Regions from separate parts of the Shewanella sp. SG44-6 genome, predicted to be linked through region 2. Evidence: riboswitches for the same ligand, from Rfam matches in the RefSeq annotation. Region 2 holds a riboswitch; the other holds the start of a gene.

Region 1 (3,833 bases), on a different contig from region 2:
AGCCTGATCAGTGCCATAAAGGTCAATACGTAAAATGTTGACCAATGGCTGCCCTGCAGCTAATGGCTCACCGACTACAGCACAATATTCAATCAAGCCCGCTTTAGGTGCATGACACTTTTTATAATCTCGTAAATAACAAGCAAATCGCGCCATTTTCGCTGGGCTAACGTTCTCAGCTATCACCCCGCGATAGCTTAAATAAGCCAATATACCTTTAGCATCCACGAGTGCGTCATCAAGATCAATGCGTTCTTGGCTGGCAAGCTCTAAGGTAAATGCCGACATGGGTACCGAAAAATCTCGGCCCTGGCTCGCTGCATATTGAGTTAATTGCCACCATGGACAAAATGTAGCTTCATCCATCGCGCCACCAAAACTATTGGGGATAACGAGGGTATAGGGTATTGAAAAATATCTCGCGGCATCGATATCATACTCAGGACAATAAAGATGTTTACACGATTTAGGGCCGGTATGTAAATCAAGCACTATGTCGGCTTGGTGCGCCATGGTCTGTAAATTTACCGCCAGACGATGACCTGTTGAGATCCCAAAAGGTTGCGCTAAGCGCTTTTGGCATGCTTCCACTAACATCGAGCGATAAGCCTGAAACAAAGCGTTATCGGTTAAATGTTGGTGTTCGCGATACCAAGCTTGAACATCCACTTGGTGATCAAAATACTCTCGATTCCAATTAACACCTGTAATAGGGTCAAATCGTCCTAAGGTAAACTCGCCACTCTTCTGATTAATTCCTAGCGGATTAGCTAATGGCGCAAAGGTAATATTACCTAACACCTGATAACCTTCCAACAAGGTCATCAGTTGATAAATTACCGCATTGCCCATCAACTAATATGAACATTGGCCTGAATATAGACACTAGGCGCAGAACTCTCACTACCAATGAATGAATATAGCGGCACTGTCAATGCTTGCCCTGTCGCCAACTCCCCGACCTGTACAGACGATTGGATTGCTTTAGTCATCTCAACACTCAAACAGATTTTGATGTAAGGCATTAACCACTTGCGCCGCCTCAGATTCAGCCACCAACACACATAAATTATGTGGGCTAGCACCTTGACAAATCATCCGTACATTATGGTTTTCAAGCACTTTAAACACCCGGCTACAAATACCCGCCGTCGAGGCGATACGATTACCAATAATGGCGATTAAGGCTAAATTTTCTTCAACTCTGACACGACAATGCTGCGATAGCTCTTGTAATAACGATTCGCTTAATAATCCTTGCCCGCTTGAATCAGAACCCGTTTTATCCAGCGTTAGCGATACGTTTACTTCAGAAGTGGTGATTAAATCAACCGATATTTTATGCCTTGCTAAGGTTGCAAACGTTTCTGCTAAAAAGCCTTGAGCATGCAACATTTGTAAACTATGAAGATTCAATAAAGTTTGATCGCGGCGCAATGCAACGGCTCTAAAAACAGGGGTATCTTCCACTTGATGACGGATCCAAGTTCCCCCCATTTCAGGTGCTTTACTGGATCCTACAAACACCTGAATTTTTTGTCTAACTGCCGGTAAAATGGTCGCAGGATGCAATACTTTAGCGCCGAAGGTGGCCATCTCAGCCGCTTCATTAAAACTAATTTCTGCAATAGGGCGAGCATTAGGCGCAAGTCGAGGGTCAGTGGTATAAATTCCGGCAACATCAGTCCAAATTTCAACCGCTGTAGCACAGAGGGCTTCAGCAAGTAGAGCTGCTGAATAATCACTGCCTCCACGGCCTAATGTCGTAGTTTTACCACTGTCATCTGCGCCAATGAAACCTTGAGTGACAATGACATAACGTGCAAGTAACGGCTGTAAAAAATCACCTGACAATGTTGCTATAGCTTCAATTTGTGGTTCTGCACGGCCAAAATGACTGTCGGTACGTAACACTTGACGTACATCAAAATGATCGGATGCGGTGCCTTTTTCACGGATAACGGCTGAAAATAAAATCGAAGAACATTGCTCGCCCGTCGACAGTAATTCGTCCATCACCGCTTTGCTACGATCCAGCTCTAGCGATTCACTTAATACCGACATCCGGCTGAGAATTTTATCAATGCTGGCGGCCACGTCTTGAGGACGTCCTAATTCGTCTAGGATCGCATATTGAATTTTGGCGATTTGCTTAAGCAATATCAAACGACGTTCATCATTAACATTCGCTTGGGTTAGCTCAACTAATAAGTTAGTCACACCACTGGAGGCGCTCACCACCACCAAACGAGTAGCAGGATTCGCCAAAACGATATCGGCACAACGACTCATAGAGGCATAGTCAGCCACTGACGTGCCACCAAATTTGGCAACCACTAATTCTGAGCGATGACTCTCAGGCGCAACATTATCTGGGGCAAGGTTCATACAGACGCCTCCGCAGTTTGCGAAAGACAACAAAATAAGATGTGATTTACTAACATGATATACGCTCCGAACACACTACGTTCGAAGAGCCTGGTGCTAAGATAACGCACCCTTATAGAAGGGAAACAGCAATCATCACCAGAAGCTCTCCACCAAAAAAATAGGTGACAATCGTTAGGATTCAGCCTAAACGACCGATATCAATGTTTGCCAAACAAACTGATACCTCGGCGCTAATCTCCATCATAAGTGGTCATTGGACTGGCATCCTCTCACTTACTACCTAGTTAACGCTCCTCTTCTGTTCCTCCCTAAGGAGGGAGTTGAAAATAGCAACAAATACCCTATCAAGTCAATCAGCAAAAACAGTAAAAAACACAGTTCTGCTAAAAATCGTGAATATTTGATAATTCAGGCACAGCAATAGCGGTTATATAATTGTTCTAGATTACGAAATAAAAGCCAATATCAAGCTAAAAAAACATCATGAACGCAATATATCGAGACAATTAACGCTGTATTGTATCTTTTTATAGTGCAATGTATTGTTTAACCGTTTAATTGCTTGAATAAACTTATCACTCATCACGGATATGACCGCACTCTGGCAGTTCATACACCAAACGCAGTCGGTGATTAAACGCCCCCATAGCCACTTCCGGTTTAATGGTATCAAGACATGCAATCAAGGATATTAAACCTCTATTAACATAATAAATAGCATATTGATTAAACTCGCGACCAAGCTCAACAGCCTGTTCTTTATCAATAAAAATAGCCCAACTCTTTTCCATATGCGACAAATCAGGTGCCGCACCGACTAGCGCGCGATAGGGACGATTATATTGTTGGATTTTAGATTGAAGCTGGCGATCAAGTAAGCGATTTTGACTAGGAGAGAGCCTAGTGCCGAGGGGGTTATGAGCAGTAACAATTGCAAATGGGAAATCATCAGAAAGGCGCTGAGTGAACAAAAAATGAGTTGTTTGATAGTCATCCCACAATGAATCTATAACATTTTTCATAGTAAATTTTCGTCAATTAAGCCAAAAATAGTCTATCAGATAGCTTAAATATCTAAAAGGTTTGAGATCTAGATCACAAGAATAATATTTAAAAATCATTAACTATTATAATGTTATCAACATTAATCTTTTATGTACTTCATTGGTATATTAATTTTTTAACATTTAATTTGTTAACAAATACCTAAAACGAGTACAATACCCTCTACTCATTAATAAATCACTTTTAGCGAAGTTGGCTACATACACCTCAAAAGCTCAGCAAATATTGTTGAGAGTGTGGTGATTTATTGATGTAAAGTTTACAGTCGTACTAAATTTGTTCTACATTTGATAAAACATTCATACGATTAAATAAGTTTGCGATAGAAGGAACTATCTTTCTAAATGGCATTCATAGTAAGTAAGCTTAGTTATAAC
Region 2 (3,833 bases):
CTGTGGCTGATTTAGGTGTGAGCTTGAAAACACATCAAACAGTGATCAGCGTAACACCTCCGGTTGAGCGTAAAGCTGGCATTATGGTGTCTTCTGTTGAGGCGTTAGTCGATAAGTTAAAAAATGAAGCGAAGGTGATCTAACATGACCATTTTAGTATTAGCAGAACACGATAATGTGAGTTTGAAAACTGACACGGCCAAAGTCGTTAGCGCAGCTGCCGCCATTGGCGGTGATATTCATATACTGGTAGCGGGCGTTGATTGTTCTGCTGCGGTAACGGCAGCACAACACTTAGCCGGTGTGAGTAAAGTATTAGTTGCTGATGCAACTCAATATGGTGCTCAATTAGCGGAAAACGTTTCTAAGTTGGTCGTTGAGATTGCAGCTGATTATGAACATATCTTGGCTGCAGCAACCAGTATTGGTAAAGATACATTGCCTCGTGTCGCAGCATTGTTAGATGTTTCTCAAATTTCAGAAGTCATTGAAGTGGTCAGTAGTGACACTTTTGTGCGTCCTATTTATGCCGGTAATGCGCTGTCGACAGTGCAGAGTTTAGACGCGAAGAAAGTCATGACTGTGCGTTCAAGTGCATTTGATGCTGTCGCGTCAACGGGCAATGCTGAAGTGGTTAACCTAAGTCAAGCTATTGATGCTCGCACTGAGTTCGTGTCTCAGTCGTTAACTGAATCAGCCCGTCCAGAGCTAGGTAATGCAGGCATTATTGTCTCTGGTGGCCGCGGCATGGGGAGTGGTGAAAACTTTACTATTTTAGAACAGCTAGCCGATAAGCTTGGCGCAGCAGTAGGTGCATCTCGTGCCGCTGTGGATGCTGGCTTTGTGCCTAACGATTTACAAGTGGGACAAACAGGTAAGATTGTTGCCCCTGATCTGTATATTGCTGTGGGCATTTCTGGTGCGATTCAACATCTTGCCGGAATGAAAGACTCTAAGGTGATTGTGGCTATTAACAAAGATCCTGAAGCGCCTATTTTCCAGGTGGCAGATTACGGTTTAGTCGCGGACTTATTTGAAGCCGTTCCTGCATTAAATAATCTGCTTTAATGGCTTATTATTGACCCAAATTGAGTCATTAGCTTGTTTAACGTGTCGTTCTACTAGCCAATCGTTCAGATTAAAAGGTTTCTACTTGGTAAAGTAGGAACCTTTTTTATTGATATTTTTTATCATATGGATGTTTTTATGAGCAAAGGTGTCAGTCGGGTTATCCAGTTGCCGTTTTTGTATTCAGTGCGATAGTGTGCATTTGCATTAGAAACGTTAAACTAATGCTATTAAATTGTGGCTATAGTTAATAATATTGTTATTTGTGCTGTAGTTTAGGACTTTTTTGCTGGTATAGAGCGTGTGGTTTATGATTGTATGTGCGCGCTGTTTGTAATGGGCTATTTATGATTACAAATACAAAAGTAGAGGTGCATTGCATAATAGTCAGGTTGAATTGGGTGATGCCAATAATTCAACCTAAAAGGATGCAATGCCGAAATAAGTGAGGTGATCGCCCTCATTTGTTGGGCCAGTTCTCGAAAGGGGCTGTACTGTCATAGTGTTTTTATCTACGTGATAAAAATAATGATATTCATATTAAATGGATATTTCTGTGGAGTGCTACTAGATAAGTTAACCCATATACTTTCTGTGTATGGCGAGTCTTATTTCTAGTTTTTCTCTATTCGTATCCAACGAAGAAATAATTAAATTATGATAATAAGTTATGCCGATTCGGCACTTTCTGTTTTGCCACCACTTTTGGCAATTACACTGGCTATTTTAACCCGTAAGGTATTGCTGTCTTTGGGGTTAGGTATTATTTTTGGTGCCTTATTGCTGACCGATTTTTCATTGGTTGGCAGCAGCGAATATATTTTAAGTACAGCGAGTCAGCTCGTTTGGAAAGATGCTGCACTGAATAGTTGGAACGTATATATCTTAGGTTTTTTGGTTGTGCTGGGCATGATAACCGCATTGATCACCGTTAGTGGTTCTGCTCGTGCTTTTGCTGATTGGGCCAAACTGCGCATTCGTAATAAGCGCGATGCTAAGTTAATGACCATTTTTTTAGGCTGTGTAGTCTTTATTGATGACTACTTCAATAGTTTAGTCGTAGGTTCTATTTCAAGGCCTATCACGGACAGATACCATATTTCACGCGCAAAACTTGCCTATATTTTAGATTCTACCGCGGCACCGATTTGCGTTATTTCCCCGGTATCAAGCTGGGGGGCCTATATTATTGCGCTTATTGGCGGCATTCTAACTGCACATGGTTTTGCTGACTCAGGTCATTTAAGTGTCTTTATACAGATGATCCCGATGAACTTTTATGCCGTGTTCTCATTATTATTACTAGTGTGTGTGGCGACGTTCAGTTTAAACATAGGACCAATGCGTCAGCATGAATTAAATGCACTTCGTGGTGAGTTGTATGATGAATCAAAAGGCCAACCACCGGGAGCAGTTACTGATTTACCTGAAGCTGATACCGGTAAAGTGATTGGTTTATTTTTACCGATTGCGATATTAGTATTTGCGACCCTTTATTTTATGGTCTCTAGTGGGGCAGAAGCATTAGCGGCTAAAGAGCAGATGTTTAGTGTACTAGGTGCATTTGAAAATACTGATGTGAGTTCATCATTGTTTTTTGGTTCTATCGTCGGTTTGATTGCGACAGTGTTGTTGGCATTTCAACAGAAAGTAGAGCTGTCTATGTTGCTCAAAGGCATCTCTGTTGGTGCTCGTTCAATGTTACCCGCTATTTATATTTTATTGTTCGCTTGGACGATATCAAGTGTCATTGGTCAGCTTGAAACCGGTAAGTTCATGGCCAGTTTAGCAACTGATAATATTCCGTTTGCGCTATTGCCTGCCATGTTATTTCTATTGGCTGGGATCACCGCATTTTCAACGGGAACGAGTTGGGGAACCTTCGGTATTATGTTGCCTATAGCGGCCGATATGGCGATGGGAAGTGATAGCACCATGATGCTACCTATGCTAGCAGCTGTGCTTTCTGGTGCCGTATTTGGTGACCATTGCTCACCTATTTCCGATACCACTATTTTGTCATCAACGGGGGCGAGTTGCCATCATATCGATCATGTGGTGACCCAGCTTCCTTATGCACTTATCGCTGCATTGATTAGTTTCGTCGGTTATATTGTGCTTGGGTTTACGGGCTCGTTAATGGCTGGATTGATTTGTTGTAGTGCGTTGTTTCTTATCAGTATCCTAGTATTGTACTTTTGGGCAAAAAAGTAATGCTACATCCCGATACTTATGAGTAATAAGCCGATTGATTAAGCTTTGAAAAAATGCCGTATTCATAACGAATACGGCATTTTTGTTTGTTGTTGCGAAGTTAAAAAAGGTAATATGGACGATACTGACTGTCTAACCATTAGGACGCTATATTTTGGCGCAACTGTACTTTTATTATTCGGCGATGAATGCCGGTAAATCAACTTCGTTACTGCAGTCTTCTTATAATTATCGTGAGCGCGGTATGCATACCTTAGTGATGACAGCATCAATAGATAATCGATATGGTATTGGCAAAGTGTCTTCGCGTATTGGGATTGAAACCGATGCCCAGGTGTTTGGTAGTACTGACAATTTAATTGAGCTGATTTCGACATCCAATGACGAGCAAAAAATTCACTGCGTACTGATTGATGAGTGTCAGTTTTTAAGTAAAGAGCAGGTTAGGCAGATAACCTATGTTGTCGATAATCTCGATATCCCCGTATTATGTTATGGATTACGTAATGATTTTCAGGGTGAGTTGTTTTCAGGCAGCCATTACTTGCTCG

Evidence for each region. A riboswitch is a leader RNA that binds a small molecule or an ion and turns the genes downstream of it on or off. The one in region 2 is predicted to bind lysine.
Region 1: another riboswitch for lysine. It lies ahead of lysC (lysine-sensitive aspartokinase 3); the one in region 2 lies ahead of H5185_RS17150 (Na+/H+ antiporter NhaC family protein).

Annotation. Positions count from the first base shown of each region.
Region 1 is NZ_JACJER010000025.1:38,657-42,489, reverse strand. Features, by position in the region: partial or broken gene H5185_RS06770 (succinylglutamate desuccinylase/aspartoacylase family protein) at 1-992, opposite strand, end outside; gene lysC (lysine-sensitive aspartokinase 3) at 994-2,388, opposite strand; lysine riboswitch at 2,523-2,697, opposite strand; gene H5185_RS06760 (DUF3293 domain-containing protein) at 2,967-3,413, opposite strand.
Region 2 is NZ_JACJER010000115.1:7,151-10,983, forward strand. Features, by position in the region: gene H5185_RS17140 (electron transfer flavoprotein subunit beta/FixA family protein) at 1-143, shown strand, start outside; gene H5185_RS17145 (electron transfer flavoprotein subunit alpha/FixB family protein) at 145-1,068, shown strand; lysine riboswitch at 1,427-1,643, shown strand; gene H5185_RS17150 (Na+/H+ antiporter NhaC family protein) at 1,726-3,282, shown strand; gene H5185_RS17155 (thymidine kinase) at 3,437-3,833, shown strand, end outside.